DNA from 3 places in the Paraburkholderia sp. RL18-101-BIB-B genome. Region 3 is predicted to be linked to each of the others. Evidence: predicted binding sites of a transcription regulator. Region 3 holds the regulator's gene; each other region holds the start of a gene.
What was found. Region 3 encodes LexA, which represses DNA repair genes until DNA is damaged. Its sites were predicted from a motif close to ACTGTATNNNNATACAGT; they were not measured.
Positions count from the first base shown of each region.

Region 1: P0D73_RS34560 (ATP-dependent helicase) is a predicted target of LexA. The motif match lies at 4,218-4,235, and genes of this name have one in related genera.
Region 2: recA (recombinase RecA) is a predicted target of LexA. The motif match lies at 3,292-3,309, and genes of this name have one in related genera.

Region 1 is NZ_JARESV010000038.1:41,270-51,170, forward strand. It holds gene panS (ketopantoate/pantoate/pantothenate transporter PanS) at 1-479, opposite strand, end outside; gene P0D73_RS34540 (MATE family efflux transporter) at 991-2,403, opposite strand; gene P0D73_RS34545 (RNA-binding S4 domain-containing protein) at 2,653-2,871, opposite strand; gene P0D73_RS34550 (hypothetical protein) at 3,204-3,656, shown strand; gene P0D73_RS34555 (hypothetical protein) at 3,756-4,019, shown strand; gene P0D73_RS34560 (ATP-dependent helicase) at 4,394-6,475, shown strand; gene P0D73_RS34565 (DUF4088 family protein) at 6,637-7,407, opposite strand; gene P0D73_RS34570 (AzlD domain-containing protein) at 7,693-8,016, opposite strand; gene P0D73_RS34575 (AzlC family ABC transporter permease) at 8,013-8,774, opposite strand; gene P0D73_RS34580 (helix-turn-helix transcriptional regulator) at 8,948-9,778, opposite strand; gene P0D73_RS34585 (CreA family protein) at 9,880-9,901, opposite strand, start outside.
Region 2 is NZ_JARESV010000029.1:83,797-93,697, reverse strand. It holds gene P0D73_RS31015 (MFS transporter) at 1-606, opposite strand, end outside; gene P0D73_RS31010 (sensor histidine kinase) at 824-2,371, opposite strand; gene P0D73_RS31005 (response regulator) at 2,381-3,157, opposite strand; gene recA (recombinase RecA) at 3,403-4,479, shown strand; gene recX (recombination regulator RecX) at 4,487-5,194, shown strand; gene P0D73_RS30990 (DUF2889 domain-containing protein) at 5,343-6,083, shown strand; gene sucC (ADP-forming succinate--CoA ligase subunit beta) at 6,080-7,249, shown strand; gene sucD (succinate--CoA ligase subunit alpha) at 7,376-8,257, shown strand; gene P0D73_RS30975 (TerC family protein) at 8,403-9,107, shown strand; gene P0D73_RS30970 (pilin) at 9,252-9,875, shown strand.
Region 3 is NZ_JARESV010000002.1:305,114-315,014, reverse strand. It holds gene P0D73_RS04405 (universal stress protein) at 1-107, shown strand, start outside; gene P0D73_RS04400 (DUF2939 domain-containing protein) at 157-825, opposite strand; gene P0D73_RS04395 (hypothetical protein) at 933-1,277, opposite strand; gene lexA (transcriptional repressor LexA) at 1,350-2,000, opposite strand; gene P0D73_RS04385 (sulfate ABC transporter substrate-binding protein) at 2,314-3,354, shown strand; gene cysT (sulfate ABC transporter permease subunit CysT) at 3,493-4,395, shown strand; gene cysW (sulfate ABC transporter permease subunit CysW) at 4,392-5,432, shown strand; gene P0D73_RS04370 (sulfate/molybdate ABC transporter ATP-binding protein) at 5,432-6,490, shown strand; gene P0D73_RS04365 (CysB family HTH-type transcriptional regulator) at 6,574-7,500, shown strand; gene P0D73_RS04360 (asparaginase) at 7,722-8,765, shown strand; gene P0D73_RS04355 (DUF3597 domain-containing protein) at 8,925-9,326, opposite strand; gene P0D73_RS04350 (2-hydroxy-3-oxopropionate reductase) at 9,881-9,901, opposite strand, start outside.

The sequences.
Region 1 (9,901 bases), on a different contig from region 3:
ATGCTCATCAGCATGCCGTGTACGTCGACGGCGATCGACGCGTCCACATAAAGACGCGTGAGCAGCGGCGTCGCGAAGACGCCGACCAGCGTCGACAGCGCGCTGATCGTCACCGACAACGCCACGTCGCCGCGTGCCAGATAGATCATCACGTTCGACGCCGTGCCGCTTGCCACGCTACCGACCAGCACCATGCCGGCGGTGAGATCCGGCGGCATGCGCAACGCCTTGGCGATCACCCAGGCGGCCAGAGGCATGACGAGATAGTGCAGCACGATGCCGGCGATCACCGGCGCGGGCCGCGTGAAGACACGCTGGAAATCGGCGACGGAGAGCGTGACGCCCATCGCCAGCATGATGATCGTCAGCAGCGTGGTGACGTGCGGCGCGATGCCGGAGAACGAGGCGGGCGAAAAGTACGCGGCAATCGAAACGAGCACGGCCCAGAGCGGGAAAAGACGGGTGACGCGGGCAAGCATGACGGGTGGTCCTTGGTTATGTTTTAGCGCGAGAAGCAGGGTCGGTCGAGCGGCGCGCCACCGGCGGCGCGCTTGCGAGAGTCTGCCGCGTGAGAGCGGCAAGCCTTGATGGCGGGTGATGAGCCTTCGGGCGGCGCTGGCCTTTTTGAGGCGCGCGAGCGGGTTTTCGGCACATGGGCGCGGGTGCGCGTCCATTGGCCGGAACGCTGCATTTTACCGTTCGCGGCGTATTTCCCGTGCGCCGATGGTTGCGCGTGCAACCAGCCGGGCATCGTTCAAACGGGATTGGCGGGCGGTGTGGCGAGCGTGGGTGGACTGCGGCGTTGGTTCAGCTTTGAACGCGTTTGCCCGGCGCCGTGCTGGCCGCATTGGGATGCGCTACAAGTGCGACTTCAAACCGATGTGGCAGGCGGCGCGCCGCGCATGATGAGACCAGCGGCGCTAGTTCAGCTTTGAACGCGTTTGCCCGGCGGCGTGGCGAGCGTGGCGAATACGCGCCTCAAGCTCGGCTTCAGGCGGATTTAACCGGCGACACGCTAGACGTGGCCGGCACGCGCCGCAAGCTCAGTTTATGAAAGCGCAGCGTCATCAGCAGCGCGACGCTCGCGAGGCCGGCCGCGAGTCCCCACCACAAACCGCGCGCGCCGAGGCCGAAGTGAAACGCCAGCGTGTAGCCGGTCGGAAAACCGATCACCCAGTAGCCGAAGGCGGCGGCGATCATCGGTACGCGGGTGTCTTTCAGGCCGCGCAGACAGCCGGAGCCGACCGTCTGCATGCCATCGACGATCTGGAAGATCGCCGCCACGCCGAGCAGCGAACTCGCGAGCGTGACCGTGGCAGCGTTGGCCGGATCGTCGAGATGCAGATAGAGGCCGACGATCCAGTGCGGCGCGGCGATCAGCACGAGGCCCGACAGCGTCATGAAAGCGACGCCGAGCGCGAGCGCGACAAAACCGGCGTGGCGCGCGGCGAGCGGCTGGCCGGCGCCGGACCAGAAGCCGACGCGCACGTTGGCCGCCTGGCCGATCGCGAGCGGCACCATGAAGGCCACCGAGGCGACGTTCAACGCAATCTGATGCGCGGCCAGTTGCGACTCGCCTAGCAGGCCGACCATCAGGCCGGTGGCGAGAAAGAGCGTCGACTCTACGCCGTAGGTGATCGCGACCGGCCAGCCGATGCCGAACAGTTCGCCCATCAGCGGCACGTCGGGCCGCGTGGCGACGACGAAATGGCGATAGCGCGGGCGCAAATGCAACAGCGCCATCAACACGAGCGCGCTCAACCAGACGGTGATCGAGGTCGCGGCAGCCGAGCCGAGAAAACCGAGCCGCGGCAGGCCATAAGCGCCGTGGATCAGGCCGTAATTGAGAAAACCGTTCACGCCGACGCTCACCAGCGACACCCACAACAGCCGTTTGGCCGCGCCGATCGCCGGCAGGAAAGAGCGCATCAGGCCGACCCCGATCAGGCTGCCGAGCGCGCCCCAGCGCAGCACCGCCGCATATTCGCCGACGTTGCGCGCGAGCAGCGCAGGTTCGCCGAAAGCGAGCAGGATCGGCGTGGCGAACGAGAGCAGGAAGAACGCCGGCACCGACAGCAGCACGGACAGCACAAAGCCGGTCCAATAGATGTGCGGCACGCGGCCTTCGTCCTGAGCGCCGCGCGCGTGCGACACGCTCACGCTGACCGAGGTCAGCACGCCTTGCAGCAGCGTGACCACCACGAAAAACAGGTTCGCGCCGAGGCCGCCGGCCGCGAGCGCGTCGGGGCCGAGCGAGCCGAGCAGGATCGTGTCGGTGACGCCCATCGCCATTTGCGAGAGTTGCGCGATGGCGAGCGGCGCGGCGAGCCGCGCGGTGTCCGCCGCGTGGCGGGTCAGGGTCGGCGGCCGGGCGGCCACCCGGGTGATGCCGGATTGAGTCATGGAGCGCTTGGCGGCGGAAGTGGCGACAGCGCGACGGCGGGCGCGACGAGCGCGCGGGCGGAGGCGAGGGCGGCGGCTCGATGAGCCTTGGCGAATGCATGAGGCAGGCGCCAGCCGGGTATGTCAGCCGATTATTTGTTTGTCGAAACTGACAGCTTATTGCTTGGGCGCGGCGATGTCGATGGAAGAGGCACGATTTTGGTGCGCACGTTGCTCCGAGTTTTCGGACTGCGGGCGACGGGCCGCGTGTCAAGCCTCGTGGACTGCGATCCGCGTATCGCCGAGCAGCACAACCTGACCCGCGCGGATCTTGCAGGTTTTACGCGTTTCGACCCGGCCGTCGACGGTGACCGCACCGTCCGCGACCATCATTTTTGCCGACCCGCCGCTGTCCGCCAGCCCCGTTATCTTCAGGAGATTGTGCAGTTCGACGTAGTCGCCGGTGAGCGTGAAATCGAGGTTGGGCATGGCGTTTGCACCTTCAGGCAAAGGGTTCGCATCATAAGCCAGAAGCTTGCCCTAGATGAAGTTCGCGGTGCGCGCCGTCGTCGTGTGAGCATCTGCAAGCAGATGTTATGCGATTGTCGGAAAGTGAAACGTTCCGTAACGACGGTCGTAAAACATGAACTTCACTCGTAAAGTGCAGATCAATAGGGAAAGCCTGCTGGATTTTTATCTGGCAGCGAGCAGACCGGGCGAGGCGCGCAGAGCGCGCTCATGCAGTGACTCAAATGCAGCGGCTCAAATGCGCAGCGCCGGACAGCTCGCCCGCGTCACAACAACTTTAGAGAGGATTAGCCATGACCCAGATTCGTACGCTTCTGATCGGTACCGCCCTTACGGCTCTTGCTTCCACGGCCGCGCTTGCGCAGACCGCGCAACCGGCAGCGGGTACGGACGGCCAGCCGCAGGTTCAGATGCAAGGCGCCGATACCGCGACCGCCCCTGCCGCGCAGGGCGTGCAGCCGGTGACGCCGCCGCCGACGCGTCTGACGGCGTCGGGCTCGACCGATCCGCTGGTGCAGAAGCGCGACGCCAATGCGAAGGCTAACGCCGAATATCGCGCGTCGAAAAAGGCATCCAAGGCGGAGCTCAAGGATCAGCAGAAGGCCGCCAAGGTTCAGTACAAGGAACAGGTGCGCGACGCCAAGATCAACCAGAAGGCGGATAAGCAGACCGCCAACAACGAGATGAAGATGAACATGCAAGGCCAGACGGGCGACCAGTCGGACGGCGCCGACGTCAAGCACTAAGGCCGAGTTTTGATCAAGCGGCGTGGCGGCGCGCTTTGCCGCCGCGGCCGCTTTAACGGATTTTCAGGTCCGGGCATCTCGTTTCAACGGAGGTATCGCATGAGCATTACCCAGTCCACGAAGACCACGCTTGTCGCCGCGTTGATCGCGGGTTGCCTGTCGTCGGGTGCGTTCGCGCAGGCTAGCGATCCGGCCGCGGCGCCGGTTACCCATGCCGACAAGAAGGCGGCCAAGGAACAATCGAAGGCGGACAAGAAGGCGTCCGTCGCGCAGGCCAAGGCCGACAAGAAGAAGACCGATGCGCAGGCCGACGCCGACAAGGCCAGCGCCGACGCTAATGTGAAGGACGCGAAGAAGCAATAGCAGGCTTGGCGGCAGCGGCAGCGGCAGCGGCAGCGGCAGACGCGGGGCGCATGAACGTCTCGCGATGTTCTGCCGGCAAAAGATGGCCCGTGCGCATTCGTGCGACGGGCCATTCTTTTTGCGCTGGTCTTCGCCCGTGCGGCCGCTTGAAAATGCAGACAGGGCGTGCGGCTAAAAAAGGGTCGCTTGTCTGCGCTAGTTGTATGGATATACAGTATGCGTCGCCGCTCTGAATCCATCCAACGCCCAAATCAATCGTGCTCTCAGTCGCCGAATCCGCGCCTCCCTCGCCGTCCCCGACGTCCCCGCCGTCCCCGACGTCCCCGACGTCCCCGACGTCCCCGACGTCCCCGACGTCCGACACCGCCGCCTGGCTGGCGAAGCTCAACGACGCGCAGCGCGAAGCCGTCGACTACGGCGCCGACACGCCCACCGCGCCGCTCGGCGCGCTACTGGTGATCGCGGGCGCCGGTTCCGGCAAGACCAACACGCTCGCGCACCGGGTCGCCAATCTGGTGGTGAAGGGCGCCGATCCGCGCCGCATCCTGCTGCTGACCTTTTCGCGCCGCGCGGCGCTCGAAATGACCCGGCGCGTCACACGCATCGCCGGCGCGGCGCTCGGTTCGCGAGCCGCGTTGGCGCAAGGACTGACGTGGTCGGGCACCTTCCATAGCGTCGGCGCGCGGCTGTTGCGCGAGTACGCGGATCTGATCGGCCTCGCGCCGGCCTTCACGATCAACGACCGCGAGGATTCCGCCGACCTGATGAACCTCGTGCGCCACGAACTCGGCTTGTCGGCGAAAGAGCGGCGTTTCCCGGCCAAGAGCACGTGCTTTGCGATTTACTCGCGCGTCGTGAACACCGGTGCGTCGCTCGGCCAGGTGCTCGACAAGGCGTTCCCGTGGTGCCGTGAATCGGAGGCCGATCTGCGCATGCTGTTCGCGGCCTACGTCGAGGCGAAACAGAAACAGAGCGTGCTCGACTACGACGACCTGCTGCTCTACTGGTCGCACATGGCCGCCGAGCCGGGAATCGCCGCCGACTTGTCGGCGCGCTTCGACCACGTACTGGTCGACGAATATCAGGACACCAACCGCTTGCAGGCGTCGATCCTGCTCGCGTTGAAGCCGGACGGCCGCGGCCTGACCGTGGTCGGCGACGACGCCCAGTCGATCTATTCGTTTCGCGGCGCGACCGTGCGCAACATTCTCGATTTCCCCGCGCACTTCGATCCGCCGGCCAAACAGGTCACGCTCGAGCGCAATTACCGCTCGACCGCGCCGATCCTGGCGGCGTCGAACGCGGTGATCGAACTGGCCAGCGAGCGCTACACGAAGAATTTGTGGACCGACAAGGCGTCGGCGCAGCGCCCGCGTCTCGTGACCGTCGCCGACGAAGCCGACCAGGCACGCTACATCGTCGAGCAAGTGCTGGAAGCGCGCGAACAGGGCATGAAGCTCAAGTCGCAGGCGGTGCTGTTCCGCGCCGCGCATCACAGCGCCGCGCTGGAGATCGAACTGACCCGGCGCAACATTCCGTTCGTGAAGTTCGGCGGGTTGAAGTTTCTCGATTCGGTGCACGTGAAAGACGTGCTCGCCGTGCTGCGCTGGGCGGAAAATCCGCGCGACCGCGTCGCCGGCTTTCGCGTCGTGCAGTTGCTGCCGGGCGTCGGGCCGGCCACCGCGGCGAAGGTGCTCGACGAGATCGTCGCGCGCGCGGGCAGCGGCAATCCGGCCGACACCGCCGGCGGCGCATTGGCTGCCTTCACCGCGCCGGCTCGCGCACAAGAAGACTGGCATCCGTTCGTCAAGCTGATGTCGAGCGTGTACGGGCGCCAGACGCCGTGGCCCGCCGAGTTCGAAATGGTGCGGCGCTGGTACGAGCCGCATCTCGAGCGCAATCACGAGGACGCGGCGATCCGTCATGCGGACGTGTTGCAGATGGAGAGCATCGCGGGCACGTATCCATCGCGTGAACGCTTTCTGACCGAGTTGACGCTCGATCCACCCGACGCCACCAGCGACGAATCCGGTGTGCCGCTCATCGACGAAGACTATCTGATCCTCTCCACGATCCATTCGGCGAAGGGGCAGGAGTGGCGCAACGTGTTCGTGCTGAACGGCGTGGACGGCTGCATTCCGTCCGATCTCGGCACCGGCAGCGAAGAGGAAATCGACGAGGAGCGGCGTCTCCTCTACGTGGCGATGACGCGCGCGAAAGAGGACTTGCATATCGTCGTGCCGCAGCGCTTTTACGTGCACAACCAGACGCATATGGGCGATCGTCACGTGTGGGCGTCGCGTACGCGCTTCATTCCCGCGCATCTGATGCCGCTCTTCGACGCCTATGCATGGCCGCGCGTGCCGGTTCCGAGCGCGCCCACGGCGGCCGGGCTGGCCGCGGCGGCGCAGGCGAAGATCGAAATCGGGGCGAAACTCAGGAAGATGTGGGATTAAGAGCGCGACGGCGCGCGCTCCCGTGCGTAACAGCGGTAACGCGATCAACGTTGAGCAACGGACGCGGGTGAAGACCGTTGGCCTGGTCCGTTGGTAGGCGATACGTCTCTTGAGCGGCGGCGGGTTGCCGCCGTTGTAGAGGTTTTCGAGGGTCTTTAGCGTCAGCGCGACTGCCGTTGCTGCTGTTGCTGCGGCGCCGGCCGCGGCGGCACGAAGAAATTACGCAGCCAGGCCGCCATCCGCGAAAACACGTCGTACGGCTCTTCCACGAAAATCTCCGGCTTGAGCAGGCGCAGGAACTCCATGATCTGCTGCGCTTCCTGCTTCTGGAACGAGCCGTGCGAAATGCCGAGCCGCAGCAGCCCGCGCAGTTCGCCGAGCTTTTCGCGCGCGGTGCTACCCACGCTCGTTTCGCACGCCACCTTGGCCTCGTAGACGCGCTGACGCAGCGATTCCACCAGCCGCCACGCCGGCGTCTGCATGACTTCCTCGAGCGCCTGAATGTCCTGCGCCGCGCTCTTGATCTGCGCCGCGAGCGGGTCGATCAGCACGGCGTCGCCTTCCGCTTCCTTGACGATCGCCGCCGCCCAGTCGCGGCACTGCTTGGCGAGTTCTTCCGGCGTCCATTCCGAGCGGGCCGCGAAGCCGAAGCCGAACTCGCCCGCCTGCCGCATCAGAATCGCGACGACATCCGGAAACTCCTTGTCCAGCGTGCGTTTAGCCCAGGCGTACTGGCCGCCCTGCAACATCCGCTGAACCGCGTGTTCGGTCAGCGGCACCATATTGTCGAGCAGCTTGGCGCGCAAAAAATCCTCAAACGACGGCGTCGCGAACTGCGGATCGAGCTTCAGCGATACCCGCAGAAAAGCGTCGAAATCCTTGCGCAGTGTCGCGATGGTCTCGTCTTTGAGCGTGAGGGTGATTTGACCCATGTGTTATCCCGTTTGGTCCTGCCGCGCGGCCTCGCCACGCCGCCCGGCCACGCGGGCCATGGGAGGCGCGGCGTTCGATGCCGGCGCGCTTGATTCCTGCCTGATGCCGCGTAACCAGCGGGACGTATCCCGACGAGCGGACCTCGACTGCATAACGGCGGATTGACGGGAAACTTAAGGGAGCACGGGGCGGGGGGCGCCCGCTTTAGAGGGAAGCGTCGCCGTGCTTGCGCGCGGGCGGCGCGAGCCGGACGACGCCGATGCCGGCATGAAAGCGGCGTGCGCCTATTTGAGCACGACGCATTGCCAGACAAAAAACACGGTCAGGCCGACGGCGATGGTCAGAAGCGGCCGCCGCGTCAACGCGCTGACAACCACCGCAGCCAGCGCGCCGACCAGTTGCGGATTGCGCCACGTCAGCTCGGCGTCGCTGCCGTGCGGCGAAACCGCCATCGGCACGATGATCGCGGTCAGCACGGTGACCGGCACGAAGCCGAGGGCGGTGCGCACGAGCGGCGGAAACACCAACCGGTCGCCGAGCACGAAGACGGCGGCGCGGATCACCCACGTGATGGCCGCCATGCCGAGAATCAGGACGACGTAGTTCATCGCGACGCCTCCGCGGTTTTGCCCGTGCCGCGCAGGTTGGGCCGCGACGTCGAAAGCAGCACGCCGATCGCCACGCCGGCGAACACCGCGCCGAGCAAACCGAGCTTGTATGGCCACGCCTGCCAGAAGAAGGCCAGCGTGCCCGCGGTGACGGCGGCCGCGATATAGCGCAACGCGACGAGTTGCGGCACGACGATCGCGATGAAGGTGGCGACCATGGCGAAATCGAGGCCGAGCGATTGCAGGCCCGGAAAAGCCGCGCCGAACAGCAGGCCGGCGACGGTCCAGAGCTGCCAGTTCAGGTACATGGCCAAGCCGGCGCCGAAGAAGTAGTGCGGGCCGACCGTGCCGGGTTCGCGATGCCGGTAGTGCTCCCACGCGACGGCGAAGACTTCGTCCGTGAGCAGCGCGCCGAGCACCCAGCGCCAGCGTGTGGGCAGATGCGCGACGTGCGGCGCGAGCGTCGCGCTGTACAGCACGTGCCGCAAATTGACGACGAGCGTGGTCGCCCAGATCACGGCGAAACTCGCGTGTCCGGCGATCAGGCCGAGCGCGATGAACTGCGCGGAGCCGGCGAACACGACGAGCGACATCAACTGGCCGTGCCATAGATGCAGCGGGCCGGATGCGACGAGGGTGCCGAAAATGACGCCGAAAGGCGCCGCGCCGACCATCATCGGAATGATGTCGCGCGCGCCGGCGGTGAACTCTTTGAAATGGCCTGAGCTCGTGGGCTGGCCTGCGGTGGAATGGGTCAATCTAGCCTCCTTGATTCGGGAAGCATAGCGGCGGCGGCCGGGCGGGGCTTGTACGTTCTTGCGGATGGGGGTGGTTTGATGCGGGAGCGTGGGCGCCAGGCCGTATCTTGCGCCGGAATGAGCACGTAGCGTGGCACGCAGAGGTTGCCAGCAAGCCGTGCCCCAGCGCCGCGTCAGACGCCTTGCCAGCGTCCCGGCGGCACGCCGAACATGCGCCGGAAGTGTCGCGTGAAATGGCTCTGGTCGGTGAAGCCGCTGGCGGCGGCGACATCTGTGACGGAAACGCCGGCGCGCAGTGGCGCGAGCGCGCGCTGCAAGCGCACCTGGTTGCGCCACGCGTGGGGCGGCAGACCGGTCGTTTGGGTGAAAAGACGCGCTGCGTGGAACGGCGAGAGTCCCGCCGCCTGGGCCACTTCAGCGAGCGTGACCGGCTCGACGAGGTCGCCCGTCAGGCGCTCCTGCATGATCGCCACGCGAGTGTCGTCGGGGGCGAGGCGCGAATGCGCCGGCTGCGTTTGCGCGTAGCGCACCAGCAGCGTGGACAAGGCGTCGAGCATGGCGGCCTCGGCAGCGAGCGCGTCGTCGCCCGCTTCCAGCAGACGATGCGCGCGCGCCAGCCGCGCGGCCAGATCCGGGTCGCGGATCACGCCGGGCGCGAACCACGGCAAGGCCTGCGGCTTGCCGCTGACTTCGTCGGCGAGGGCGTGGATGAAGTCCACCGGCGCATACATCACGCGATACCGCCAGCCCGCCTCGACCGCCTTCGAGCCGGTGTGCAACTCGCCGGGATTGATGATCGGCACGCTGCCGGCCTCGGCGACATAGTCGGAACCGAGATACCGGTAACCCTCGGCGCCCGCCACGATCACCGGAATCGTGTACGCGTCGTGCCAATGCGGCGTGAACTCGTGATCGTGATATTCGGCCGTGAGCAGGTCCGCGCCGGGCAGAAGCGGCGTGCGCCAGTAGCGGGCGGAATCCTGGAAACGATGGGCGGCGGTCATGGCGAAGGTCCGGCTGGACCGGTCAGTGTAACGCGTAGCGACCGGTGCCGCCTCATGCGCGGATGGGTCGGCCGGCTGCGTTTTTTGCCGTAGGGCGGCGCCTACTTGACCGGGATCGTTGTT
Region 2 (9,901 bases), on a different contig from region 3:
GATCGAGGCGATGAACGGAATGCGCCAGCCCCAGGCGCCGAACGCGTCTTCACCCATTGCCGTACGCACGCCGAGAATCACCAGCAGCGACAGGAACAGGCCGAGCGTGGCGGTCGTCTGAATCCAGGCCGTGTAGAAGCCGCGGCGTCCGGGCGGCGCATGTTCGGCCACGTAGGTGGCGGCGCCGCCGTACTCGCCGCCGAGCGCGAGGCCTTGCAGCATGCGCATCGCGATGAAGATCACCGGCGAAGCAAAGCCGATCGCCGCGTAGCCCGGCAGAAAACCGACGAGGAACGTCGACAGGCCCATGATCACGATCGTCACGAGGAACGTGTACTTGCGCCCGACCATATCGCCGAGGCGCCCGAACACGATCGCGCCGAACGGCCGGACCGCGAAGCCGGCTGCGAAGCTGAGCAGCGTGAAGATGAACGCGGCTGTCGGATTGACGCCGGAGAAGAAGCTCTTACTAATGAAGGCCGCCAGCGAGCCGGCCAGATAGAAGTCGTACCACTCGAAAACCGTACCCAGCGACGATGCGAAGATCACCCGCTTCTCTTCGCGCGTCATCGGCACGTGCGAGATTTGCCCGCCAACGGTAGCCATATGTCGTCTCCAATATTGATATGCACGCGGTTCGCCGGTAACGGCGTTCCCGTGGAACCGATTATTGGAGTGGAAACTTACGGCGTACTGACGTGGCGGGGTGAAATTGCAGCCTGGCGTGTGTTGTGGGTTTTTGTCCAACACGCGGCGATCTGGCGTCAAGCCCGGCTAATTTGCTCTCAAGTTATCTCAATATCGAAATGGCAAATTTGCGTGTTCAAGTTGCGTTAGGGTAAGTCCCGGCCCGTTCGTGCACATGCAAGCTGACGCGTACGAGCGTGCCGGCAAGCCGCGGCGAGGTTTGGTAGACGTTGTCGTCGATCGTCAGCTCGCCGCCGTGCATGGTCGCGATCTCGCGGACGATCGCGAGTCCGAGGCCGCTGCCGTCGCCTTCACGGCCGAGAATCCGGTAGAAGCGCTCGATCACCCGCGAACGCTCGGCGACTGGAATGCCGAGCCCGGTATCCTCGACTTCCAGATAAACGAGCCGCGCCGGCGCGTCATGCCTGACCCTGACGGTGATGCGCCCGCCCGGCGGCGTATAGCGGATGGCGTTGTCGATCAGATTCGACAGCATTTCGCGCAACATGACCGGATTGCCGTCCACTTCGACGGGTTCTTCGGGCGCTTCGTAGCCCAGATCCATCTGCTTGGCGAGCGCGGCCTGAACCCAGTCGCGTACGGCGTGGCGCGCGACTTCCGTCACCTCGACCGGCGTGAAAATCTGCCCCGACATGCGATTCTCAGCGCGCGCCAGCGCCAGCAGTTGCGTGACGAGCCGCGCGGCCTGCTCCGAGCTGGTGGCGATCTGCTCCAGCGAGCGATGCACTTCCGCGGAGGCGTCCTGGCGCAGCGCCAGTTCGGCCTGGGTGCGCAGGCCGGCCAGCGGCGTTTTCATCTGATGCGCGGCATCGGCGATAAAACGCTTTTGCAGCTCCATGTTCTGTTCGAGGCGCGTCAGCAGATCGTTGAACGAGGTGACGAGCGGCTCGATTTCCGGCGGCGCGCGGCGTGCCTCGAGCGGCGACAGGTCGTCCGGGCGGCGCGCGCGGATATGCGCCTGCAGCGCGTGCAGTGGCGCGAGGCCGCGCGAGAGCCCGAACCACACCAGCAGGATCGCGAGCGGCAGGATCACGAACTGCGGCAGGATCACGCCTTTGATGATGTCGTTGGCGAGCTGGCTGCGCTTGTCGAGCGTTTCGGCGACCTGCACCAGCACAGGCTGCGCGCCGGGCGTCTGCGGAAACTCGACGGTCGTATAGGCGACGCGGATATCGTTGCCGCGCAGCACGTCGTCACGAAATTCGACGAGCCCCGGCTGCGGCCGGTCTTCCTCATGCGGCAGCGGCATGTCGCGCTCGCCGCCCACCAGTTCGCCGCGCGTGCCGAGCACCTGATAGAACACGCTGTCCACATTGTCCGCGCGCAGAAAGTCGCGCGTGGAGTCGGGCAGCGTCAGTTCCGCCACGCCATTGACCGGATGAATCTGGCGCGCGAGCACGTACGCGTCGGTTTCCAGCGCGCGGTCGAACGGGCCGTTTGCAATCGACTTGGCGACCAGATACGTGACAGCGAGGCTCATCGGCCAAAGCAGCAGCAGCGGCGCCAGCATCCAGTCGAGGATCTCGCCGAATAGCGAGCGCGGGCGCGCCTCGGCGGCAGCTTCGGTTTCGTCGGGCGGGGCGAACGGATTGGCGTAGCGCTCGTCGCGCGCCTCGTCGAGGTCCGCCGCGTGCGCCGTAGCGCGGTCTGCGCGCGCGGACATGGGCGTCCTCTATTTGTAGTGATGGCTCGCCGGCATCGCGCCGGACGGCGGCGAGGAGGGCGGCTCGGGCTCGGCGGGCGGGGGCGTCGTCATGGCGTTCGCGCTCGTGCTCGCCGGCGACGCCGCTTTCTCGAGGCAGTAGCCAAGACCGCGCACGGTGATGATGCGCACGCCGCTCGGTTCGATTTTCTTGCGCAGGCGGTGCACGTAGACCTCGATTGCGTTGTTGCTGACTTCTTCACCCCATTCGCACAGGTGGTCGACGAGTTGTTCCTTGGAGACAAGGCGGCCGATCCGTTGCAGCAGCACTTCGAGCAAACCCAGTTCGCGCGCCGACAGATCGATCACCTGCTCGTTGACATAGGCGATCCGGCCGACCTGGTCGAACGACAGCGAACCATGCCGTACGACCGTCGGGCCGCCGCCCGCGCCGCGCCGCGTCAGGGCGCGCACGCGTGCTTCGAGTTCGTTCAGCGCGAAGGGCTTGGCCATGTAATCGTCGGCGCCGAGATCGAGACCCTTGACACGTTCGTCGACGCTGTCTGCGGCGGTCAGGATCAGCACCGGCAGGTTGGAATTGCGCGCGCGCAGGCGGCGCAGCACCTCGAGGCCGGACATGCGCGGCAGGCCCAGATCGAGAATCAGCAGGTCGAAAGTTTGCATCGACAGCGCGGTGTCAGCCTCGACGCCGGTCTTCACATGATCGACGGCATAGGCCGATTGGCGGAGTGATCGAACCAGACCGTCCGCGAGTATGCTGTCGTCTTCGGCAATCAGAATTCGCATGGTGCGCAAGCCTGGCCTTGCCGGCGCCGCGGGGTGTCCCCCGGCGCACAGCGGTCTCCGAAAATTATTGTGGGTAGTTGGGCAGCGCGACAGTAAAAATGCGCGTTCGCATGAGAATCGTGCTTGCCAAAACTACTGTTTTTTTATACAGTGTCTGGGTTTCGTGTGCTGTCCTTCACGAGTAGGTTGAAACTCGGGGCTGCACATCCGCCTCAGACGCCGTTCATCATAGCAAAGGACGATTCATGGAAGAAAGCAAGAAAGGCTCGGCTGGACTGACTGCTGAAAAGAGCAAGGCACTCGCTGCCGCACTCGCGCAGATCGAAAAGCAGTTCGGCAAAGGGTCGGTCATGCGGCTCGGCGCAGGTGAGGCGGTCGAAGATATCCAGGTGGTCTCAACCGGATCGCTCGGCCTCGACATCGCGTTGGGCGTCGGCGGTTTGCCGCGTGGCCGGGTGGTCGAAATTTATGGCCCGGAGTCGTCCGGTAAAACCACGCTGACGTTGCAGGTCGTCGCCGAAATGCAGAAGCTCGGTGGCACGGCGGCGTTTATCGACGCGGAACACGCGCTGGACATCCAGTACGCGGGCAAGCTCGGCGTGAACGTGAACGACCTGCTGGTTTCGCAGCCGGACACCGGCGAACAGGCGCTCGAAATCGCCGACGCGCTGGTGCGTTCGGGCTCGATCGACATGATCGTGATCGACTCGGTCGCGGCACTCGTGCCGAAGGCTGAAATCGAAGGCGAAATGGGCGACTCGCTGCCGGGTCTGCAAGCGCGTCTTATGTCGCAGGCGCTGCGCAAGCTCACCGGCACGATCAAGCGCACGAACTGCCTCGTGATCTTCATCAACCAGATCCGTATGAAGATCGGCGTGATGTTCGGCAACCCGGAAACCACCACGGGCGGTAACGCGCTGAAGTTCTACGCGTCGGTGCGTCTGGACATTCGCCGTATCGGTTCGATCAAGAAGAACGACGAAGTGATCGGCAACGAAACGCGCGTGAAGGTGGTGAAGAACAAGGTTGCTCCACCATTCCGCGAGGCGATTTTCGACATCCTGTACGGCGAAGGTATTTCGCGTCAGGGCGAAGTCATTGACCTGGGCGTGCAGGCCAAGATCGTCGACAAGGCCGGCGCGTGGTACAGCTACAGCGGCGAACGTATCGGTCAGGGCAAGGACAACGCGCGTGAATTCCTGCGCGAAAATCCGGATATCGCTCGCGAGATCGAAAACCGTATCCGTGAGTCGCTGGGCGTGAATGCCATGGCGGAAGCCGTGACCGGCGCAGGCGCTGAAGTCGCGGACGAAGAAGAGTAACCATCACGTGATACGCAAGGGCCGGCCGTTGTCCGATTCCGGACGCCACGCGGACGGCCCGCGTGATGAAGACGACGAGTCGTTCGATCCATTCGAATCGTTCGACGCACATGACCGCGCTGCGGGCCGCAATCCGCAGCGCGCGCAGTTTGAATCCTCCCCGCCCGTAGGCTCGGATCCCTCCGAAACCACCTACACTCGCTCGCGTCGCGTCCCAGGCGAAGCGAAACCCGGGCAAGACGAAGCCAAAAAATCCCAACGTCCGGCACGGTCGTTAAAAGGCCGCGCGCTCGGCTATCTGTCCCGCCGTGAATACAGCCGTACCGAACTGGCGCGCAAGCTGAAGCCGTTCGTCGAGGAAACCGACTCGCTCGACACCTTGCTCGACGCACTCGAAGCCGAAAACTGGCTGTCCGATTCGCGTTTCGCCGAAAGTCTGATTCATCGGCGCTCGTCGCGATTGGGCGCGAGCCGGATCGTCGGCGAATTGAAGCAGCATTCGGTCGACCAGACGCTCGTCGAAGAAGCCAGCGCGCAATTGCGCGAAACGGAACTGGCTCGTGCGCTCGCCGTCTGGCAAAAGAAATTCGGCCGGCTTCCCGAAACGCCCGCCGAACGGGCGAAGCAGACGCGCTTTCTGGCCTCGCGCGGATTTTCGGGGGCCACGATCGGCAAAATCCTTAAGGGAATCGACGAAGACTGGGCCGGCGAGTAAGCGCGGCGGCTTTATTGGCGCGCAAGCCCTTTAAGACAGCGACTTCCGCGCTCAGCCGCCTGCGGCGCGGCCGTGCGCAATCGGACCTGTCCCAAATACCCAGTATGCTAAAATTCGTGGGTTTTCCAATCCGGCCTTTCCTTCCCGCATGCCGCTCTCCCCGCCAGTGTCCCGTCAGTTGCGCCATCGTCGCGCAATCAGAGCGGAAGCCTATGAGCGAGCCGATGGCCTGTGGGATGTGGAAGCGTGCTTGACCGACGAAAAACCGCGCGATGTGGTGCTTGCGTCGGGCGTCCGGCCCAATGGTCAGCCGATCCATGAACTCTGGCTTCGCATCACCATCGATCGCAAGCTCAATGTCGTCGACGCCGAGGCGTCGTCCGACTGGGTGCCCTATCCTGGTTTGTGCCAAGTCAGCAATCCCGCCTACCGTGCCCTCATCGGGCTCAATCTCCGCCAAAACTTCCGTCGCGAGTCTGCCCGTTTGCTGGGCGGCACGGCGGGTTGCACGCATCTCACCGAGCTGTGCGCGATCCTGCCGACCGCCGCGATTCAGGCATTCGCCGGCGAAGTGTGGAACACCGGTGACGGCGCGTCGGGCGCGAACGCAGGTTCAGGAGACGGATCGTCTAACAGCACAGGTGAGCATTCCAACGATAAACCGCCATTCCAGCTGGGACGCTGCCACGCGCTGCGTTTCGACGGCGAGGCGGTGCAGCAGTTTTATCCGCGCTGGTATGGCCGCGCTCCGTATACAGCGGATCGCGCGGCATCGTCAGGCGACGGGGCAGTCCGCCAGACAGGCGAGGGCGGCAACGCGTCCGGCATGAACGACGGCAGCGGAAACGAAGTTCAATCCAACTCTCAGACTGAAGGGAATCACGCATGAAGATTCACGAGTACCAGGGTAAGGAAATCCTGCGGAAATTCGGCGTCGCGGTACCGCGCGGCAAGCCGGTCTTCTCGGTGGATGATGCGGTCAAGGCCGCGGAAGAGCTCGGCGGCCCGGTATGGGTCGTGAAGGCTCAGATCCACGCGGGTGGCCGTGGCAAGGGCGGCGGCGTGAAGGTTGCCAAGTCGCTGGAACAGGTTCGTGAGTACTCGAACCAGATCCTCGGCATGCAGCTCGTCACGCACCAGACCGGCCCGGAAGGCCAGAAGGTGAATCGTCTGCTGATCGAAGAAGGCGCTGACATCAAGAAGGAACTGTATGTCGGCCTCGTGATCGATCGCGTGTCGCAGAAGATCGTCGTGATGGCATCGAGCGAAGGCGGCATGGACGTCGAAGAAGTCGCGGAAAAGACGCCCGAGCTGATCCACAAGGTTGCAGTCGACCCGTCGACCGGCCTGAAGGACGCCGAAGCTGACGACCTCGCGAAGAAAATCGGCGTGCCCGACGCATCGATCCCGCAAGCGCGCGCGATCCTGCAAGGCCTGTACAAGGCATTCTGGGAAACCGACGCATCGCTGGCCGAAATCAACCCGCTGATCCTGACCGGCGACGGCAAGGTCATCGCGCTGGACGCCAAGTTCAACTTCGATTCGAACGCACTGTTCCGTCACCCGGAAATCGTCGCGTATCGCGATCTGGACGAAGAAGATCCGGCTGAAGTCGAAGCCTCGAAGTTCGACCTCGCGTACATCTCGCTCGACGGCAACATCGGCTGCCTCGTGAACGGCGCTGGCCTCGCAATGGCAACGATGGACACCATCAAGCTGTTCGGCGGCGAACCGGCGAACTTCCTGGACGTGGGCGGTGGCGCCACGACCGAGAAGGTCACGGAAGCGTTCAAGATCATGCTGAAGAACCCGAACTTGACCGCGATTCTGGTCAACATTTTCGGTGGCATCATGCGCTGCGACGTGATCGCGGAAGGCGTGATCGCGGCGTCGAAGGCCGTCTCGCTGAAGGTGCCGCTCGTGGTCCGCATGAAGGGCACGAACGAAGACCTCGGCAAGAAGATGCTCGCTGAATCCGGCCTGCCGATCATCGCGGCGGACAGCATGGAAGAAGCGGCTCAGAAGGTCGTCGCGGCTGCTTCGGGCAAGGCGTAAGCCGAGTCCGCGGGGCTTTTGCCAGAATTAACCAGGATTACGAATGGCGGCGCGTGAGCGACGCGGGCGGAGAACATCCCGCCGCGCGGCGCAACAGCGCGACGCCAAACGAACAGAGGTCAATACATGTCGATTCTGATTAACAAAGACACCAAGGTCATCACGCAGGGCATCACCGGCAAGACCGGTCAGTTCCACACGCGTGCTTGCCGTGAATATGCAAACGGCCGTGAAGCGTACGTTGCAGGCGTGAACCCGAAGCGGGCCGGCGAAGATTTCGAAGGCATTCCTATCTACGCTAGCGTCGCTGAAGCCAAGGCTGAAACGGGCGCGACCGTGTCGGTGATTTACGTTCCGCCGGCAGGCGCTGCTGCTGCGATCTGGGAAGCGGTCGAAGCCGATCTGGACCTGGCGATCTGTATCACGGAAGGCATTCCTGTCCGTGACATGATCGAGCTCAAGGCTCGTATGCGTGCCGAAAACCGCAAGACGCTGCTGCTCGGACCGAACTGCCCGGGCACGATCACGCCGGACGAACTGAAGATCGGCATCATGCCGGGTCACATCCACCGCAAGGGCCGCATCGGCGTCGTGTCGCGTTCGGGCACGCTGACGTACGAAGCAGTCGGCCAATTGACGGCGATCGGCCTCGGCCAGTCGTCGGCAGTCGGTATCGGCGGCGACCCGATCAACGGTCTGAAGCACATCGACGTGATGAAGATGTTCAACGACGATCCGGAAACGGACGCCGTCATCATGATCGGCGAGATCGGTGGTCCGGACGAAGCGAACGCTGCTGAGTGGATCAAGGGCAACATGAAGAAGCCGGTGGTCGGCTTCATCGCTGGCGTCACGGCGCCTCCGGGCAAGCGCATGGGCCACGCCGGCGCGCTGATCTCGGGCGGTGCTGACACCGCTGAAGCGAAGCTGGAAATCATGGACGCTTGCGGCATCAAGGTCACGAAGAACCCGTCGGAAATGGCGCGTCTTCTGAAGGCAATGCTGTAAATCGAAATTCGCGCGCTGTCACGGCGCGTTTTTTGATACGCTTACGAAGCCCTTTCGTGAGCGTGCGGTTCTAAAAGCGGGGGAGTGTAGACTCCTCCGCTTTTTTTATTGGCCGCGCGTCGGATTTCTTCTTATTCTTTCAATCATGCTCGAGTTCTTCGCCACGCTCCATTGGGGCGCCGTCATTCAGATTATTGTCATCGACATTCTGCTGGGTGGCGACAATGCCGTCGTGATCGCGCTGGCCTGCCGCAATTTGCCGCCGTCCCAACGCACGAAGGGCGTGCTGTGGGGGACGGTGGGCGCCATCGTGCTGCGCGTGGCGTTGATTGCGTTCGCGGTCGCGCTGCTCGATGTGCCGTTGCTGAAATTCGCAGGCGGCCTGCTGCTGCTGTGGATCGGCGTGCGTCTGATGGCGCCGGCGCACGACCCGCATGAGAACATCAAGCCGGCCGACAAGCTGATGTCGGCGATCAAGACCATCATCGTCGCGGACGCGGTGATGAGCCTCGACAACGTGATCGCGATCGCGGGCGCGGCTGAGGCCGCCGATCCCGAGCACCGGCTCGCGCTGGTGATTTTCGGCCTCTTGGTGAGCATTCCGCTGATCGTGTGGGGCAGCCAGTTGGTTCTCAAGTTGCTCGACCGCTTTCCGATCGTCATTACGCTCGGCGCCGCGCTGCTGGGCTGGATCGCGGGCGGCCTGATCATCAACGACCCGGCCGGCGACCGTTGGCCGATCCTCGATTCGCCGTGGGCCGAATACGGCATGAGCATCGCGGGCGCGTTGTTCGTGGTGGTACTCGGTTACCTGCTCAAGCGCCGCAACGCCCATCGCGCGGCGGCTTGAGACAGGAGCCGCCGCCGGCTTGAATCGAACCGCGCTGCAGCGTTAGCCGTTCGGCTGACTGTCTGACGCGAACGCCGCTGGCTACGATTGAAACGCCTGTTCCCGATCCGTGGGGCAGGCGTTTTTCGTTTCAGGAGCCTGCCGATGATCGTCACTTTGCCTTATTCCCCTTACTCCCAATCCTCACTGTCCACGCGCTCAAGAGTGTGCCGAGCGGGCTGGTCCGCGCGGTTCGCGCGCGCCTGCCGACGCCTTGGCTTCGGTTTCACGCTGATTGAACTGATGATCGTGCTGGCGATCGTCGGCGTGATCGCCGCGTATGCGATTCCCGCGTATCAGGACTATCTGGCTCGCAGCCGCGTCGGCGAAGGGCTGTCGCTGGCGGCGTCCGCGCGGCTGGCCGTGTCCGAAAACGCCGCGAGCGGAAACGCGTTCAGCGGCGGTTATGCGTCGCCGCCCGCCACCCGCAACGTCGAGTCCATTCGGGTCGACGACGACACCGGCCAGATCACCGTCGCCTTCTCGACGCGCGTCGCGCCCGCGGGTTCGAACACGCTCACGCTCGTGCCATCGGTGCCTGACAACGTGGATGCGCCGACTGCGCGCATCGCGTTGAGCAAGGGCGGGGTGCAGGCGGGCGCGCTTACGTGGGAATGTTTCGCGGGCGGCAAGGCGGCGTCCTCGCTGCCGGCGCCAGGCGCCGGGCCGGCACCCGCCGATGCGCCCACGTTGCCGTCGAATCTCGCCCCACCGGAGTGCCGTTCATGAACGACTGCGACATGAGCGCGCGATGA
Region 3 (9,901 bases):
CGCGATGGTGGATGGGCGCGGGCAATACGCCGCTGCTCGACCGTGTCTCGTGCAGCATTCTGGTGGCGTGTTCTTCAGCGCAGGAGCAGCAGCAAGCGGCGGCTTGAGGCGGGCTAGTCACGTGACCGGCCGCCTCGGCCTGACGGCATCAGGTGATCACTCGTTCAGGTTGACCGCGGCCAGCTTCCACGTGAATACGCCCTCGCGCTGGAAGATCGCCGAGTAACGCGCGTCGCCGGCGCCATGCTGGTACGTGACGACGAACTCGTTGAGGCCGCGATAGCCCGCCGTGGTTTGCGGCGGTTGCGGTGGCGCGGAGTTGACATTGGCCGCGTTGCCGTTTGCGGGAGCTGCAGGCGCAGGTGCGGTCGCAGCGGCGTCCGGCGGATTATTCGCGGCCGGGGGCGCGGGTGGCCGCTCGCCCGGATCGCCGCGCGGCGGCATGCCGTTCAGCAAGGCCGCCACGCCGTCCGGTGTGGCATACGCATCCACGAGCGGACCGATCAACGCAACGCCGATCATCGCGCCAATGGCGGCCAATGGATTGCCGTTGCTGTGCGCGCCAAGCCGCCGTGTCAGCAAGCCGGCGACTTGCTCCTTCAGGCTCTCACGCAACGCGGGGAAGTCGACATACTGATTGACGGTTTGCGCGTCGCGCGCATCGGCCGCGCGTTTGAGATTGTTCAGCGCGATGTACGGTGTCGCGTAAGCAAACCCCAGCGCGGCGATCACCACGATCACGATCAGCGTGACGATCAGCGGCCGGGCGGCGCCGCCATGCATGCCGCGCTTGCTGCTGCGTTTGGTACGTTTTGAAACTGCCATCGAGTGGGACTCTCCATCAGGTGTGATCTAACGTGGACCGCAGCCACGCGAAAACGATCCCACGCAATACATCTCTCGCTGTCCCGTTCAAGACACATCAAGACCCATCAAGACTCGAACACCGCCCCATGCACGTTGGCTTCATCGGCGATGCAGCGGTCGATCATGCGGCAAACCGCGTCCATCGTGCCGACCATGATCAGACGCGACGGCCCGTGATAAACCCGCACCGGTGCGCGACGCGCCGGTTCCGCCGTATTCAAGCCCGAATTCAACGACACGCGGGCAAATGCCGGCATCGACGACGGCAGGCTCGGCGCGGCCTCGGGCGAGTCGAACAGCGACGGCGTGCCGAGCGTGGCCGCCTCGATCAATGAGCAGGGCACCAGCTTGCGAAGATGGCGCAGACGACCGAACTGGCGAAAGGGCAGCAGGCGGGCAAGACGTTCCATGAGACTCTCCAGGCGATGCAACGTTGATGCGACGTTGGCGCGGCTTCTTATTTTGTCGAACGGGCGAGAGGGTTAAAACTCGCCGGGGCGGATCAGCCCCACGGCGATACCCTCCAGCGCGAACTCCGCACTGCCGGTTTCAACGAAGATGTTTTCGTAATCGGGGTTCTCGGCGATCAGCTCGAGCCCGTTCGGCCTGCGCTTCAGGCGCTTGACCGTGACGTCGTCACCAAGCCGGGCAATGATGATCTGGCCGTCTTTGGCTTCGCTGCGCTTTTGTACCGCGAGCAGGTCGCCGTCGAAGATGCCCGCGTCGCGCATGGACAGCCCGCGCACCTTCAACAGGTAGTCGGGCTTGCTCGAGAACAGCGCCGGGTCGCACGCATAGTGCTGCGAGATATGTTCCTGCGCGAGGATCGGGCTGCCCGCGGCAACCCGCCCGATGAGCGGCAGCGACAGTTGCATGATGCTGGCGTGCGGCAGCGTGAACTGGTGCGGCGAGTCTTCCGGGCCGGCCAGCAGGCGAATGCCGCGCGATGCGCCGGCCGCGAGTTCGATCACGCCCTTGCGAGCCAGCGCGCGCAGATGTTCTTCTGCCGAGTTGGCCGAGCTGAAACCCAGCTCGGCGGCGATCTCCGCGCGGGTGGGCGGAAAGCCGGTGCGTTCGATAGCCCTGCGGATCAGATCGAAAACCTGCTGCTGTCGTGCGGTGAGTTTGGTCATGGCGCCACTGTATGTATGAACAGGTGACTGTATTTTTATACAGTATTCGGCGCAATTCAAGCTTTACTTTAAGTTCGGGGTGAAGGGTGTCGTTCCAGCGCCGTCAAGCGACGCTCAAACACCCGTTTTCCTGCCGCAACGCCTTATCCAGCTGTCATTACCACTTTTGCGTATTAAAGAATGAAGAAACATTATTTTTAATGATGAAAGCCCTTCGATAGACTGGCCTCCAGTTGGCGCTCATGTGCACGTGACCGCGACGTAAAAAGACACCACACGCTGTTTCAGCGGACACAACGCGGAGAAAGTTGACATGGATCACCAAGGTACGGGGCTGGCAGGCAGGACGAAAAAACTGATCGCGGCACTCGCATTGGGCGCGGCGGGCGCGCTCGGCGTGATGGCGCAGGCGCACGCCGCCGACACGACGCTGCTGAACGTGTCCTACGACCCGACGCGCGAGCTGTATCAGGACGTCAACCAGGCGTTCGGCAAGGAATGGAAGGCGAAGACGGGCGAGACGATCACCTTCAAGCAGTCGCACGGCGGCTCGGGCGCCCAGGCGCGCTCGGTGCTCGACGGCCTGCAGGCCGACGTGGTGACGCTGGCGCTTGCATACGATATCGACGCACTGGCCGGCAAGGGTTTGCTGGACAAGGGCTGGCAGAAGCGCTTGCCGGATAACGCGTCGCCGTACACGTCGACGATCGTGTTTCTGGTGCGCAAGGGCAACCCGAAGCACATCAAGGATTGGGACGATCTGACCAAGCCGGGCGTGTCGATCGTCACGCCGAATCCGAAGACCTCGGGCGGCGCGCGCTGGAACTACCTCGCGGCCTGGGCGTATGCCGAGCATCAACCGGGCGGCAATGATCAGAAGGCCAAGGAGTTCGTCGGCAAGCTCTATAAGAACGCCGGCGTGCTGGATTCGGGCGCGCGTGGCGCGACCACCAGCTTCGTGCAACGCGGTATCGGCGACGTGCTGATCGCGTGGGAAAACGAAGCATTCCTGTCGCTGAAGGAATTTGGTCCGGAGAAGTTCGAGATCGTGGTGCCGTCGGTCAGCATTCTGGCGGAGCCGCCGGTCGCCGTGGTGGACAAGGTCGTCGACAAGCACGGCACGCGCAAGGTCGCCGAAGCGTATCTGAACTTCCTGTATAGCGAGCAAGGGCAGGAGATCGCGGCGAAGAACTTCTACCGTCCGCGTTCGAACAAGGTGCCGGCTGAGCTGACCGCCAAGTTTCCGAAGCTGAAGCTGTACACGGTGGACGATTCGTTCGGCGGCTGGGCCAACGCGCAGAAGACGCACTTTGCCGATGGCGGCGTGTTCGATTCGATCTATCAACCGCAATAACACTGCCGATGCCGGAACCGGCATAGGCAACGAAGCGGCGCGGCAACGCGTCACTCCCAAGCGCGCCCATGGGCGCGCTTTTGGCCGCCAGGGCCCGGCGGCCGGCAACACGAGCATCAACCTGAACGAGTAACGAGCATGACGACGTTGACCTTCCGAAAACCGAGCGCGTTGCCCGGTTTTGGCCTGACACTCGGCATCACGGTGGCTTATCTGAGCCTCGTGGTGCTGATTCCGCTTGCGGCGACCTTTCTCAAGACCGCGACGCTCGACTGGAGCCAGTTCGTGCGGGCGGTGAGTTCGCCGCGCGTGCTCGCGTCGTATCGGCTCACCTTCTTTTCCGCGCTCGGCGGCGCGCTGATCAACGCGGTGTTCGGTTTTCTGGTGGCGTGGGTGCTGGTGCGCTACACGTTCCCGTTCAAACGTATCGTCGACGCCGTGGTCGATCTGCCGTTCGCGCTGCCCACCTCGGTCGCCGGCATTTCGCTCGCGGCCGTGTACGCGGGCAACGGCTGGATCGGGCAGTTCCTCGAACCGCTCGGCCTGAAGATCGCTTTTACGCCCGCGGGCGTGCTGGTCGCGCTGACGTTCATCGGCTTGCCGTTCGTCGTGCGCACGGTGCAGCCGGTGCTCGAAGAGTTCGAGCGTGAACAGGAAGAAGCGGCGGCGTGCCTCGGCGCCTCGCGCTGGCTGACGTTTCGCCGCGTGGTGTTGCCGGCGGTGTTTCCGGCCTTGTTGACGGGCTTCGCGTTGGCATTCGCCCGTGCGCTCGGCGAGTACGGTTCGGTGATTTTCATCGCCGGCAATGTGCCGATGAAGTCGGAAATCACGTCGCTGCTCATCATCACCAAGTTGGAGCAATACGACTACGCGGGTGCGACAGCGCTGGCGGTGGTGATGCTGGTCGTGTCGTTCCTGATGCTGCTCTTCATCAACACTTTGCAGTGGTATTTGCAGCGCCGCACGAGTCGCGGCGGTGCAGGCCCGGCGCCTGCCGCTGCGAGTGTCGCGGCGATCGGTATCGGCGGAGGTGCGCAATGAGCCGCCGCGCCGTGAACGAAGTAAATGGCGTGAACAACGCTGTAGCCGTGGCACCGCGCGCGCCGCTGAACGTCGCGCGCCGGCCCGATCCGGTCACCGAGCCGCCCGTTGTGCGCTGGATTCTGACCGGCGTCGCGCTGCTGTTTCTCGCGCTGTTTCTCGTCGTGCCGCTCGTCGCCGTGTTCTATCAGGCGTTGAACAAGGGGCTCGGTTTCTATCTGGAATCGCTCGCCGATCCGGACGCGCTCTCGGCGATCAAGCTCACCGTGATCACCGCCGCGATCGCGGTGCCGCTGAACCTCGTGTTCGGCCTCGCGGCTTCATGGTGTATCGCCAAGTTCGAGTTCCGCGGCAAGGCGCTGCTGACCACGCTGATCGATCTGCCGTTCTCGGTGTCGCCGGTGATCTCGGGCTTGATCTATGTCTTGATGTTCGGCGCGCAGGGCTGGTTCGGCCCGTGGCTGCAGGACCACAACATCCAGATCATTTTCGCGGTGCCGGGCATCGTGATGGCGACGATCTTCGTCACGTTCCCGTTCGTCGCGCGTGAACTGATTCCGCTGATGCAGGCACAAGGCAACGACGAAGAAGAAGCCGCGCACGTGCTCGGCGCGTCGGGCTGGCAGATCTTCCGCCGCGTCACGCTGCCCAACGTCAAATGGGGCCTGCTGTACGGCGTGATTCTGTGCAACGCGCGGGCGATGGGCGAGTTCGGCGCGGTGTCGGTGGTGTCGGGCCATATTCGCGGCCAGACCGACACCATGCCGCTGCACGTCGAAATCCTCTACAACGAATACAACTTCTCGGCGGCGTTTGCCGTGGCGTCGGTGCTGGCTCTGCTCGCACTCGTGACGCTCGGCCTGAAGCTGCTCGCCGAGCGCCATATGTCGGCGGAACTGTCGGCCGCGCGCGATGTGCCCGCGTACGCCGGGCCCGTCACGCCGCCGGCCAATGCCACACACGCAACACACGCAACACGCGCAACGCAAACAACGCATGCATCGCAGCAACACCCGCTCAAGCAAGGAGAGCTGTAATGGGTATCACCGTTCGTAACCTGCAGAAGCGCTTCGGCGATTTCGTCGCGCTCGATAACGTCTCGCTCGACTTTCCGCCGGGTGAACTGGTTGCGCTGCTCGGGCCGTCGGGTTGTGGCAAGACGACCTTGCTGCGCGTGATCGCGGGACTCGAATACGCCGATGGCGGCCAGGTCGTGCTGCAAGGCCAGGACGTGGCGACGGTCGGCGCACGCGAGCGGGAAGTGGGCTTCGTGTTCCAGCATTACGCGCTGTTCCGTCATATGACGGTGTTCGAGAACGTGGCGTTCGGCTTGCGCGTCAAGCCGCGCAAGGAGCGTCCCTCGGAAGCGGTGATTCGCGAGAAGGTGCATGAACTGCTCAAGCTCGTGCAACTCGACTGGCTCGCGCAACGCTATCCGTCGGAATTGTCGGGTGGCCAGCGGCAACGTATCGCGCTCGCGCGCGCGTTGGCGGTCGAGCCGAAAGTGCTGCTGCTCGATGAACCGTTCGGCGCGCTCGATGCGAAAGTGCGCAAGGAACTGCGCAGCTGGTTGCGGCGCCTGCACGACGATCTGCACATCTCGACGATCTTCGTTACGCACGATCAGGAAGAAGCGCTCGAAGTAGCCGATCGTATCGTCGTGCTCAATCGCGGGCACGTGGAGCAGGTGGGCAGTCCGCAGGACGTGTACGACCATCCGCAAACCTCGTTCGTCTATGAGTTTCTCGGCGCGGCCAACCGTTTGCACGGCAACGTCGACGCGAGCGGTTTCGTGGTTGACGGCGCGGCGCTGCCGGTCTCGATCAAGGCCGATTTCAGCGGCCCCGCGTTCGCCTACGTGCGTCCGCACGATCTGCAGTTGTATCCGCAGGCGTCCGGCCATCGCGAAGGCATCGTCGTCGACGTGCGGCGCGTGGTGACGCTGGGCGGCTCGGTGCGGGTCGAACTCGCGGGCCGCGAGGGCAATCTGCTCGAAGCCGAACTCGATCGCGAAGCGTGGCGCGATCTGCAACTCTCCATCGGCGACGGCGTGACCGCGGTGCCGCGCGCCTTGCGTGTTTTCCCGGCGCAATGAGCGTGCTCAGGCGCGCAGCAACACGACTCGGTGTTTCGATCAAACTCAAATAACTCAACTCTGGCTGAACCGGAGACATCAAGATGAATTTTCAGCAATTGCGCTTTGTGCGCGAAGCCGTGCGTCAGAACATGAATCTGACCGAGGTGGCGAACGTGCTGTACACGTCGCAGTCGGGCGTATCGAAACAGATCAAGGATCTCGAGGACGAACTCGGCGTCGACATTTTCATTCGACGCGGCAAGCGTCTCACGGGCCTCACCGAGCCGGGCAAGGCGGTGCATCAACTGATCGAGCGGATGCTGCTCGACGCCGAGAATCTGCGCCGCGTCGCGCGGCAGTACGCTGACCAGGATAGCGGGCACCTCGTCGTGGCCACCACCCACACGCAGGCGCGTTATGCGTTGCCGAAGGTGATCCGCCAATTCACCGAGGTGTTCCCGAAGGTGCATCTGGCGCTGCGTCAAGGCAGCCCGCAACAGATCGCGCAGATGATCATCAACGGCGAAGCGGACATCGGCATCTCGACCGAAGCGCTCGACCGCTTCCCGGATATCGTCACGTTCCCGTGCTATTCGTGGCATCACGTCGTGGTCGTGCCGAAAGATCATCCGCTGGTGGGCCGCCCGAATCTGACGCTCGACGAGATCGCCGAATTCCCGATCGTCACGTACGACCAGGATTTCACGGGCCGCTCGCATATCGACCAGGCATTCGCGAAAGCGGGTGCATTGCCCGACGTCGTGCTGACCGCAATCGACGCCGACGTGATCAAGACGTATGTCGAACTCGGCATGGGCATCGGCGTGGTCGCGGCGATGGCCTACGATCCGAAGCGCGATACGGAACTGGTCGCGCTCGACACGCAGCATCTGTTCGAGGCGAGCACGACGCGGGTCGGTTTGCGCAAGGGCGCGTTCCTGCGCGCGTACGCTTATCGGCTGATCGAGATGTTCGCGCCGCAGTTGAACGAAGCGGATATCGCCGCGCAGTTGCGCGAAGCGGTTTAAGGAATGCGCCGGGCTGTCGAGGTCCGGCGCGACAGGCCAATGGCGCCGCGCGGATCGTCCGCGGCGTCAGTGCGAACTTCATGCGGGCGGTGGCTGGCCTTGATGCAAACGGCACGCAAACTCGTGGCGCACAGAGCGCTGGTCTCATCCAGCTCCGAAACGAACGGACATCCGTTTTTTCACGCATGGCGGCGTGCGGCGCATCGCTTACAATCGCCGCCATGAATACTCCGACTTCTTCCTCCGCTATACCTTCAAACGAAGGCGCCACGCCGCTGCTGCCGCGCATCGTCGTCCTGGCGACCGGCGGCACGATTGCCGGCGCGGCCGCGAGCGCTACCAACACATCCGGTTATCAGGCCGGTGTGATCGGTGTCGAGCAACTGCTGGCCGTGGTGCCGGCCTTGTCCACGGTGGCGCAAATCGAGCGCGAGCAGATTGCGAGCGTCGACAGCAAGGACATGGCGATGCCGCTGTGGACCACGCTCGCGCAACGCATCAACACGCTGCTCGCCGACGACGACATCGACGGCGTGGTGGTCACGCACGGCACCGACACGCTCGAAGAAACCGCTTACCTGCTGCATCTGACCATCAAGTCGGACAAGCCCGTCGTGCTGACGGCGGCCATGCGCCCGGCGTCGGCGCTGTCCGCCGACGGCCCGCTGAATCTGCTGAACGCCGTGACGGTTGCGGCGCACGCAGCCTCGCGCGGGCAGGGCGTGCTGGTGGCCTTCAACAACAGGATCCATAGCGCGCGCGACGTGGTCAAGACGAGCACCTACGCGGTCGATGCTTTTCATTCGCCCGAAATCGGCGCGCTCGGCTGGGTGCAGGACGGTCGCGTCGAATTCCAGCGCGGCGTGGTGCGTCCGCATACGCTTGCGACCGAATTCGTGATCGGCGCGAAGTGGCCGCATGTGGAGATCGTCGTGAGTTACGCGGGCGTCTCGCGCATTGCCGTGGACGCGTTGGTTGCCGCTGGTGTGCGTGGCATCGTCGTGGCGGGCACGGGCAACGGCTCGATTCACGCTTCGGTGCAGCAGGCATTGGCCGATGCCGCTTCGCAAGGCGTCGTGGTGGTGCGTGCTTCGCGTGTGGGTTCGGGACATGTGATGCGCAATGGCGCAGCCGCCGACGACGCGCTCGGTTTCGTCAGCGCAGGTTCGCTGAATCCGTACAAGGCACGCGTGTTGCTGATGCTGGCATTGGCCGCGGGCGGCACAGGGCCGGTTGCGTTGCAGAAGACTTTCGATACGTACTGATTGATTGAGCACGGACGGCCCGGTTCAAAGTCGCAACCGTGTCTCGCGCATGAAGCTTAAATGACAACGCGGCGCCCAGGTCATCGACCCGAGCGCCGCGTTGTCGTTTCAGCTTGAGGTTTGTCGCTATCGCCAGAGATAGGCGGTGTCGGCAAGCAGTTAGTCCGCCAGATCCGCAGGCAACTTTCCGCCGTTCGCCGCCAGCGCTTTCATCACCTGCTTGTGCAGCCAGATGTTCATGCTCGCCGAATCGTTCGTGTCGCCGCTGTACTTCAATTCCTTGGCGAGCTCCTTGCGATGCTCGAGGCTGCTGTCGACGCCGAGCGCCTTCAGCGTGTCGACGATCGAGATCCGCCAGTTCAGCGTTTGCCCGCTCTCGCTCACGAACTGGTCCATCACGACAGCGACGTCGACGTCGGCCAGCGGCGCGGGCGCCGGTGCAGCCGCCGGCGCAGCAGCTTGCGCCGCTGCCGGATCCGGTGTCGGCTCAACCGCGGGCGCAGGCTGGTCGGGCTTCGCTTTGCCGAAGAGCTTGTTTACGATGTCACCAAAGATGCTCATTCTGAATCCTTTGCAGAGGGGTTACTGGCGCGAGCACATTCCGCTCACGGGTGAACACTGGTTGGGAATCGGGCGAATGATGCAGAGGACATGCGTTGCCTTGATCGGCAAGCCGCACTTGAATGCCGATACGCCCGCAACCAGACTCAACGAGTGTAGGAGAAAAGCGCGGACCGATGTGTCAAAAAAGGTCGTGCAAAGGGGACGGAGTTGCAAGCAAATGCAAGCGGACTTGCGAGCACACGTGCGAGGAGACCTGCAAAGAGAGGTGCCGGCAGGCGGCGTCATGACGCACCCGCTGCGAGAGTTTGGCCGAAAAAGCATAAGCATCGTTAAACATGAAATCCGACAGCCGGACACCCGACGACGACGTCTGACCGACCAAGGCTTCCCCGGCGCCGCCGGGTGCCGCTGCGGACCCCACTTGCCGCTCTCAGCCCAGAGCGGCACGATTTGCCCGTTCCGCCGTGCTTGCCGCACGACGAACCGGGCGCCCCACCTGCGACTGCCATGACGTTGAGCATGCAACGATCACGGCAGTCCGTATCACTTCCTCAAGCTGCCTTGGCTTCGCT